3 regions of the Mesobacillus jeotgali genome follow, and region 2 is predicted to be linked to each of the others. Evidence: riboswitches for the same ligand, from Rfam matches in the RefSeq annotation. Region 2 holds a riboswitch; each other region holds the start of a gene.
What was found. Region 2 has a riboswitch for thiamine pyrophosphate ahead of thiM (hydroxyethylthiazole kinase). Riboswitches for the same ligand answer to the same signal wherever they lie in the genome.

Region 1: another riboswitch for thiamine pyrophosphate. It lies ahead of tenA (thiaminase II); the one in region 2 lies ahead of thiM (hydroxyethylthiazole kinase).
Region 3: another riboswitch for thiamine pyrophosphate. It lies ahead of thiT (energy-coupled thiamine transporter ThiT); the one in region 2 lies ahead of thiM (hydroxyethylthiazole kinase).

What each region holds. Positions count from the first base shown of each region.
Region 1 is NZ_CP109811.1:2,341,396-2,344,505, forward strand. It holds gene FOF60_RS11920 (DUF2935 domain-containing protein) at 1-661, shown strand, start outside; gene tenA (thiaminase II) at 745-1,416, opposite strand; TPP riboswitch at 1,496-1,605, opposite strand; gene FOF60_RS11930 (hypothetical protein) at 1,779-1,994, shown strand; gene qoxD (cytochrome aa3 quinol oxidase subunit IV) at 2,256-2,555, opposite strand; gene qoxC (cytochrome aa3 quinol oxidase subunit III) at 2,557-3,110, opposite strand, start outside.
Region 2 is NZ_CP109811.1:940,212-943,321, forward strand. It holds gene pepT (peptidase T) at 1-706, opposite strand, end outside; gene FOF60_RS04685 (DUF3951 domain-containing protein) at 832-969, shown strand; TPP riboswitch at 1,173-1,282, shown strand; gene thiM (hydroxyethylthiazole kinase) at 1,352-2,167, shown strand; gene thiD (bifunctional hydroxymethylpyrimidine kinase/phosphomethylpyrimidine kinase) at 2,351-3,110, shown strand, end outside.
Region 3 is NZ_CP109811.1:1,147,004-1,150,113, reverse strand. It holds gene feoB (ferrous iron transport protein B) at 1-164, opposite strand, end outside; gene FOF60_RS05730 (FeoA family protein) at 164-388, opposite strand; gene thiT (energy-coupled thiamine transporter ThiT) at 656-1,252, opposite strand; TPP riboswitch at 1,362-1,468, opposite strand; gene FOF60_RS05720 (histidine kinase N-terminal domain-containing protein) at 1,727-2,857, shown strand; gene FOF60_RS05715 (dicarboxylate/amino acid:cation symporter) at 2,910-3,110, opposite strand, start outside.

The sequences.
Region 1 (3,110 bases), 1.4 Mb from region 2:
ACAGTCGATTCCTCGTCAAACAGGCTACCAGGACAGTCAAATGATTGATTTTTCAAGAAAAGCATGGCAGGTTGCTAAAAGCTATTATGATTTTGAAGGTACACTGCAATCATTACGAATTGATAACAAAGTTAACCTTAACTTGTCACCAACCTATTTAAACGGTACATTAAGTGAAAATCAGGAGTATTTACGGATATTGAGCTATCTGGTACAAGGCCAAGAACCAGTACGGTTGTCCGTTACACAGGTGATGGACCTTTGGCTTGAAGACCAGCTTGGCCACGCGGTACTTTTTGAAAATCTCCTCGATCCAATTGAAGTCGAAGCCAACATAGTAACGCAGGAGTACAAACGAAGATTTCAGCTTTACATTGTCCAGAATCACCATTTGAAAAATTATCTTCGGGTAAAACAGCCAGGCTTTGCCCGTCAGCAGGAATTCATCTATGAAGTAGGAAAGACGACGCTGGAAATGGATCATTATATTAGAAAGATGGTGGAAAAGTATAAGGCCAATACACTTTTGAATAAAACAAATCTCCGCTTTCTGGAGCATCACTTTCCAGAAACCTGTTACTTTCTTGCCAGTTTAAGCTACTATGAACCAAGGCTGCAGGCACAAGTCGGCAATTGCTCCTTGTCGAAGCCTTCCTTTTAGGCAAAAAACAACAGCATGAAGTGACCTGTTTGCACCCTGAATTAAAACAACGGGAAGGATCCCGTTGTTTTTTATGTTCGCTTTTACAATTCAATAGGCCATTTTTCTTGATTGTATGCCATGTCCCAAAACATGAATTCATACTGGCTGCTTATGATAAAATGCAGTTTCATTTTTTCTTTTTCTATATTTGACGCTTCCACTGCAAGCTGATCAAGCCTGTTTAGCTGCTCATTTACAAGTTCACTGAACCATTCTCCTCCATATGCTGCAATCCATTCTTGATAAATTTGGACATTGGGGGTGGATCCCTTAAACAATTGTCCAATTTCATGGTAAATCCAGTAGCATGGTAGGATGGCTGCGATGATTTCAGCCAGGCTTCCTGAAGCAGCAACTCGATAAAGATGGGAAGTGTAAGCATAGGCAGTAGGAGAGGGGTTAAACTCCGCTAGTTCTTGTTTTGTTACTTCCAGTTGCTTTAGAAAATTTTCATGCAAACCAAGTTCAGCCTCATAAGTCCCCATGGAATGGGCTGCCATTCTCGAAGTGGTGAACAAATCAGCTGCTCTTGACGCTGCGATTGCCTGTATCCTGGCAAAATGGGAAAGGTAATAGGAATCCTGTAAAACATAATAGCGAAAGGATTCCATTGCTAAATTACCATTTGCAATTCCCTGTACAAATGGGTGATCAAAATTTGCCCGCCAGATTGGATCAGCCTGTCTCTTTAACTCCTCAGTAAAACTCTTCATAAAAATCTCCTCCTCTTCCTGTTTAGCCCAATAAAAAAACCACTTTCCAAAGAAAGTGGTTTTATTGGCACAACAAAAAATGTCCCAAATTCCACTTTCCTACGCTGGTATAAACCAGATCAGGTTCCAAGGGTCTCAAAGTTTCACTTTAATCTCAGCCTTAAATCAAAGGCACCCCTAGTGGTAAAATACGGATATTTAGATTTCATCTGTAATCATAATAGCTTGGCTGTTGAAGAGTCAAGCTATTAAGGAAAAATAAATTGTGAAAAAATTTGGTGCTAATTGTGAACATTATGTGACATTTGTTTATAAATTCTGTTAATATTAAAATTACATACGAAAAAGTGGGGGAATGAGAAGTGGGAAAACTTCTTATGTATTTTTATTTAATCGTTGGATTGTATTGTCTTGTAAGCGGATTCCTGGCATTGATGTCACACGGATTCCAGCATGCAGTATTATCACTGTTTCTGGCAGCATTTAACTTCGCGATGTTCTCACTATTCAAGAAAGAAGGCAAACTGCCACGATTGCGTTTAATCAAAGGACGCAAAGGCGAGATGGCTAAAATTTAGTTCATTAATGAAAAGTGAAGGTTGTTTGAAGTAGAGTAAGGTTGGGACAAAATCCCGGCCGCCTAAGCAAAAGTTGTCCGAAGTAGGGGCATGTTCGGACAAAATCTCGTTGGCCCAAGCAAAGATTGTCCGAAGTAAGAGCATGTTCGGACAAAATCCAGCTGCCTCAACCGAAAATTGTCTGAATCAGCATCAATTATTCAAAATGAGCCCACAAAAAAACCAGGTCACCCCTGAGAGGATGCCTGGTTTCATTTCATTTTAATGCGAGTGTCCAGAAGTCATGACCCAGATGGATCCTGCAACTATGACAACTGCGATAAAAGCTGAATAAATGATATTGATATTATTGGTTACTTTATCATCGCCTTCATTGATGTGCATGAACATGTATAGCTGGATTCCGGCCTGGATAACTGCCAGTGTTCCGATGATCCACATGACTGCCTTCATTGAGAGTGAGCTCTGAAGGGCAATCCATGCTGCTCCGAATGTCAGGACTAGTGACATGAAGAATCCGATGACATGACTGATTGGGAAGCCTTTAGAATGCTTATCCATTTTACATCACCAACCCTTGTAAATAAACAAATGTGAAGATGAAGATCCAGACGACGTCAAGGAAGTGCCAGTACAGTCCGAAGATAAATGCTTTGCGGGCTGTAACAGGTGTTAATCCTCGCTGCAATATCTGGATGATCAGCAGGATAGCCCAGCCAATCCCGATTGTAACGTGCAAACCGTGTGTTCCAAGCAGAACGAAGAAGCTGGATAGGAACGCACTTGTCTGCATCGTAGCACCTTCATGGACATAATGGATAAACTCGCGAACCTCCATGAACAGGAAGCCGCCGCCCAGCAATAATGTGAATACGAGCCACATCAGCATGCCTTTAATATTGCTTCTGCGCATTTCGAAGATCGAGATTCCCATTGTAAAACTGCTTGTCAGCAGCAGGAAAGTCTGGATCATGACATCTCTTACAATAAAAATATCTTTTTGTGTAGGACCGCCTGCATATCTTTCACCGAGCACTCCATACACTCCGAAAAGGGTAGCGAACAGCACGATTTCTGCTCCAAGGAAGACCCAGAAGCCGAGGATATTCATCCTAT
Region 2 (3,110 bases):
TCACCATTTTTCCTTTTGCTGTTCCAGGGTGGACGTTCTTGCCTTTAAATGTCACCTTGGCGCTGGCTGCGTTAAAGCTTTCATACTCCAGCTCGCCAAGCGGACCACCATCGACGGTATAGGCGTATTTTGCATTGAACGCCTCGACATCGAATTTATGAGGTCCTCTTCCGATTTCCTCATCTGGCGTGAAAGCGACACGGATCCTGCCATGTTTGATTTCCGGGTGCTTGATCAAATAAGCCATTGCTGTCATGATTTCGGCGATTCCGGCTTTATTGTCAGCACCAAGCAGCGTGGTTCCGTCAGTGGTGATCAGAGTATGTCCTTTATATTGAGGGAGTTCTGGAAAATCAGCAGGCGACAGGATGATATTCTGTTCATCATTCAGGATAATCTGGTTGCCCTCGAAGTTTTCCACAATCTGCGGATTAACATTTTTGCCGGTAAAATCAGTTGCTGTATCGACATGAGCCAGAAAGCCGATTGTAGGTACATCTTTTTCCGTATTGGCAGGAAGTGTGGCCATCACATAACCATTTTCGTCAATACTGACTTCCTCCATACCGATTGATTTCAACTCCTCGACCAGCATATTGGCAAGAGTGAGCTGGCCTTCCGTCGAAGGAGTGGTTTCACTGTTTTCATTTGATTGAGTATCAACTTTTACATAAGAGGTAAATCTTTCGATAATCTCATTTTTCATTGTCTTTCATCTCCCATTTGTATGTATATTTTCATATTAGCACAGAACGTCTGAAACACCATTTGAAAAAGAATGAAAATTCCATTTTTTACATGTATAATGTATGGAAAAGGAGGCTGGGGAATATGGGTTATGTGTTCACGGCTATTGTACTGTTTGTTGTGTTTTATTCGATTTATAGAATCATCACTTCCGGGAAGCTGCCAAGCAATACCTATACTCCGTTTGATGATCTTGCCGAGGGAAAAAAGAAAGATGATTGATATCGTGTCATCATTGTCCTGATATAGTCTCTCTGGTCCATCACGATCACATTGCAAAAACTGGCTGCAAGAATAACAGATGGGCAGGTTCGCAACTCAAGCTTCTGGAAGAAATCAAGAAAGAACTAAAAAAAGACAGAAAATGAACTTTTCACTTTACATATATAAAAGTTAAGACTAGGATTAAGATAATTGAATATTCGATTTACTACTAGGGGTGCCCTGCTGCGGGCTGAGAGGAAGACGCTAAGTCTTTTAACCCTTCGGACCTGATCTGGGTAATACCAGCGTAGGAAAGTAGTGTGAGAGAAGTTTTCTTACTTTGCTTTTAAGCCAGGTCCATTTACGGATCTGGCTTTTTATTTTTTAAGGAGGAATCAGGATGGAAAAAAGAGAGATTGCTGGCTTGCTAGAAAGAGTAAGGAGGGAGAATCCGCTCGTCCATAATATCACCAATGTAGTGGTCACCAATTTTACCGCTAATGGACTGCTGGCTTTGGGCGCATCCCCGGTGATGGCCTTTGCACATGAGGAAGTCGCTGAAATGGCAGGCATGGCGGGGAGCCTTGTGCTGAATATCGGAACGTTGCGGCCGGAAGTCGTTGAGTCGATGCTGATTGCCGGTAAAGCGGCAAATGAGCAGGGAGTTCCGGTCATACTTGATCCGGTCGGCGCGGGGGCGACTGCTTATCGGACCGAAACTGCGAGAAGGCTGATGGAAGAATTAGAGATTTCGATTATCAGGGGAAATGCTGCGGAAATAGCGAATGTTGCCGGTGAAACCTGGAGCATACGCGGTGTTGACGCAGGAGATTCAGATGGGGATGTAATCGAGCTGGCTGAATCCGCAGCGCAAAAATTGAACACGATTGTAGCACTGACAGGGAAGGAAGACGTTATCACAGACGGGAAGTCTACGTTTGTAGTCAGTAATGGACACCCAATCCTTACGAAGGTAACCGGTACCGGATGCCTGCTGACTTCGGTAATCGGGGCATTTACAGCAGTTGAAAAGGATTTTCTGAAAGCAGCAGCTGTTGCAGTGATCATTTATGGAGTAGCAGCGGAAGTTGCCGCAGACAAAAGCGCCATGCATGGACCGGGAAGTTTTCAAGTAGAGTTCTTGAACCAGCTTTACCACTTGGATGCTGAGGAAATCTACAATAAAAGTTCTTTTGATAAAAGGTTGTTTTCGTAAAGATTTTTGTTAAAATCCTAAAGCCGATTTTAACGTAATATAAAGCTAATTTGCAGGTCGGTATTAAGTTTGTTGCTCTTTTCTCATTATTAGAGTCAACTTTCATAGAAACATAGTTCATTCATTACTATTTTGCGGTCAATAGCAACAAAGTTTAGAAAAGAGCCTAATAAAAGGAGGTAAATGATTATGAAAAAAGCACTGACAATCGCAGGGTCGGACAGCGGCGGGGGGGCCGGAATCCAGGCAGACCTGAAGACGTTCCAGGAGCTGGGTGTATACGGAATGTCCGCGCTGACAGCAGTAACAGCGCAAAACACTCTTGGCGTTCAGGGAGTTTATCCGTTGACGGCAGAAGCTGTGGCAAGGCAAATCCAGTCTGTTGGCGAGGACATTGGGACCGATGCCTTGAAAACTGGGATGCTTTTTAACGAGAAAATCATCGAAGCGGTCGCGGGAAAGATTAGAGAGTTGAGCTTGGAAAGAGTCGTAATCGATCCGGTCATGATTGCGAAGGGAGGAGCTTCATTGCTTCAGCAGCAGGCTGTTTCGGCCCTCAAAGAACATTTGCTTCCGCTCTGTCTTATCATCACTCCGAACATTCCTGAGGCCGAGGTGCTGACAGGTATGTCTATCAGGACGATTGGTGAAAAAAAGGAGGCGGCTAAACGGATCCATGAGCTCGGAGCTAAAAATATCGTTATAAAAGGCGGTCATGATGAGGAAACAGTACAATCTGTTGATGTCCTTTTTGACGGAACGGATTTTACGTACTTCTCCACTCCAAGGATTGGGACGAAGAACACCCATGGAACAGGCTGTACTTTTTCAGCTGCAGTCACGGCACAGCTCGCGAAAGGAGCTTCGGTCCATGAATCAGTTTCTGTGGCGAAGGAGTTCATCCAGGCTGCCATTGCCAATCCGCTGGATATCGGGAATGGAC
Region 3 (3,110 bases), 210 kb from region 2:
ACCCCGGGAAGGTCAATAAGCTGGTCCCTGCCATTTTTAAGTAATCCAACTTTCTTTTCGACCGTTACCCCGCTCCAGTTGCCGACATATTCATAGGAACCTGTTAAGTTATTAAACAATGATGTTTTTCCAGTGTTTGGATTGCCAATGAGCGCAATATTCATCATACTCGCTCCACTTCAATCCTTAGGGCTTCTTTGCGGCGGATACCGATGCATTGCCCGCAGGATTCAACCATGACTGGGCCGCCAAAAGGCAGTATGCATTTTACGCACACTTCAGAGCCTTCTGCTATTCCCAAATCAAGCAATCTTCTTCTGACAAATTTGTCAGCACTTGCAATATTCATGATCCGGCCTTTTTCACCAGTCTTTAATTTTCCCAGCATAGCCATCACCTTTTTTTAGTTTAATAGTTATGATAAAACTCTTTGATGATTCTTTTTTCTAAATGAGAATGATTATCTTTATTTAACCAGTTGACGGCGAGATACACTGTGACATAAATCACTAAGATTACGCTTGCAACGTATATTTATTGCAAACTCCATATAATTGACAATATTTTCACCCACAATCACTTCATTTTCATCATATACCCTTATAGGTATAAAGTGCGCATAAAAAATAGGAGAGCTTTTCAGCTCCCCCATCTGCTACATTTTATTGCTTACAGGTGTCGACTTAACCATTCTCGATGGTGCGTAGCCGATGACCAGAATAATGATAATGGCACTTAAGATCATGCTCGGAATCATATAGGTACCGTTATAGATTATTGAATAAAGCCACGCTGGCTGTCCTTCTGGCGCCCAGACTCCAAAAAAGATCCAGCCCGAAAAGAAATGAGCGATAAAGCGAAGCAAGCTTCCAATAAAGGTACCGGCGATGATCAAACCAATCCACTTTGTCTTATTTCCATTCTGGATATTTTCCTTGATCTGCCTCGCAAAAATACCGGCAGCTCCCAGTACAGTAAATGCAACCACATAATCAATGAATCCCTGTACAGGGTGGTATATTTGCGAGAAGCCAAGGATGAATTGCAAAAGTCCGAGCAGCAGCCCGGTTATTGCGCCGCCTTTTATTCCCCAGCGGAACGCCATCAGGAATACAGGCACCATCGCAATCGACACTGATCCTCCCTGGGGCCAGATTCTTGAAAATAAAAATCCGGAAAATAAATCAAGCAAATAAGCCAGTGCGGAAAATACGGCTATTTCCACTAAAAAGAGAGTTTGTTTTTGTTTCATGTTATGTTCCTCCTTCTTTTCAGAATGAGGTCCGTTTCTACCACGCCTTTTCTGCTTCAGAAACAAAAAAAGCAATCGTGGGGATCGATATAGGATTCCCAAGATTGCTTTCCTATCGCATCCACATTCCTTCGCTAGCATTAACTAACAGGTTCAAAGGGTAAGAACTCGGCCGCTCACTCTCAGCTACTTTACGCAGCTCCCCTTGTGGTTATTATTTAGTTTCTACACTATGAATATACTACTTCTGCCATTCAATAACAAGTAGAACCTGTCAGCAGACTCTGCACTTCCCAATTAATGTCGATGGAACAATAGACAAAACTCTTTCATTGTTGCTAAAAAAGTCGGTCTTTTGTCACGATTTTAGCTATTCGACGTGATTCAGCGCATGTTCTTAATATTCGACAAAGGGATTTCGGGTTTTTCCTCGAATCTTTAATACCGAAATGAAAAACTGGGGGACTTAATGAAATGCTGCCAATTACGGATAACCGATTGCTTAGCTTCCTGACTAGTGAAAAAGAAAACCTGATAGCTGACTGGACGGAAAAAATAATCGTCTCAGAAGATGATCCATATAAAGAGAAAATAAGCAAGAACGCTGAGAGAATGTATGCAGTCATTCTCTCGGTGTTTTCTAGGACAAGCGAAGAATTGGAAGAACATATTCAGGAGCTTGCTTTCATGGTCGGAGAAGAACGGGTTCGTGCTGACATTAACATTGGCGATTTTGTCTATAATGTCAATTCCGGACGCTCCGTTTTATATAAACATCTTCATAAAATGAATATGGAATGGACAGAAATGCAAGAGGCCATCAACTCGATCAATTACTGTTTCGATACCTTTTTATATTACGCTGTATCCTATTATAATGAACAGAAAAACAAGATTATCGAGGAAAAGAACCAGTTCATCGATTCAACGCATAAAGACAGGCTGACATTGCTTGGGCAAATGACGTCTAGCTTCATCCATGAATTCCGCAATCCGTTGACTTCTATTCAGGGCTTCATCCAGCTCTTGAGATCTGAACACCAAGATATGAAGTATCTCGATATCATCTCAAGCGAGCTTGAGCAGCTGAATTTCCGAATTTCACAATTCTTGCTGCTGTCAAAAAAAGAGCTGATTGGAAAAGAAAAGACACATTTCTCTTTAAATAAAATGATTGATGAGGTTTTAAATTTCCTATATCCCAGCATCCTTGACACGAATGTCCGCGTGATCAAAGAGGTAGCAGAGGATATGGATTTGTACGGCTATGCTGATGAAATCAGGCAGGTCCTCATCAACATCATCTTTAATGCCATTGACGTATTGAGCCAATACCGTGATGACCCACAGATTGAAATCAAAGGATTTTTCGTGAATGATACCCATATCAAAATAGAAATTTCGAATAATGGGCCAATCATACCCGACCATTTGCTAAAAACCATCTTTGAGCCATTCGTCACGACCAAAACACTTGGAACCGGACTTGGGTTGTTCGTCTGCAGGGAAATAATCGAAAAGCATAAAGGCATACTTGCCTGTTCATCAGAACCTGACAAGACGTCTTTCATTATGCTGCTGCCTTTGACAAGAATCGAAATCTGACATATAACCTGAACAAGAAGACCCCGCCGGCAAAGGCGGGGTCTCTTCTACTTTAATCTAAATATTCAAGAGAGCGGTTGTCTGCCATATTTTTAACTTTGCTTTTCTCCGGTCTTACTTGATGCTTTTTCTCAGTTTCAGAGACGATGACCGCACAAGCTGCATCTCCTGTAATGTTGACAGCGGTGCGAGCCATATCAAGCAAACGGTCAATCCCGAGAATGAGGCCGATTCCTTCAACAGGCAGACCTAC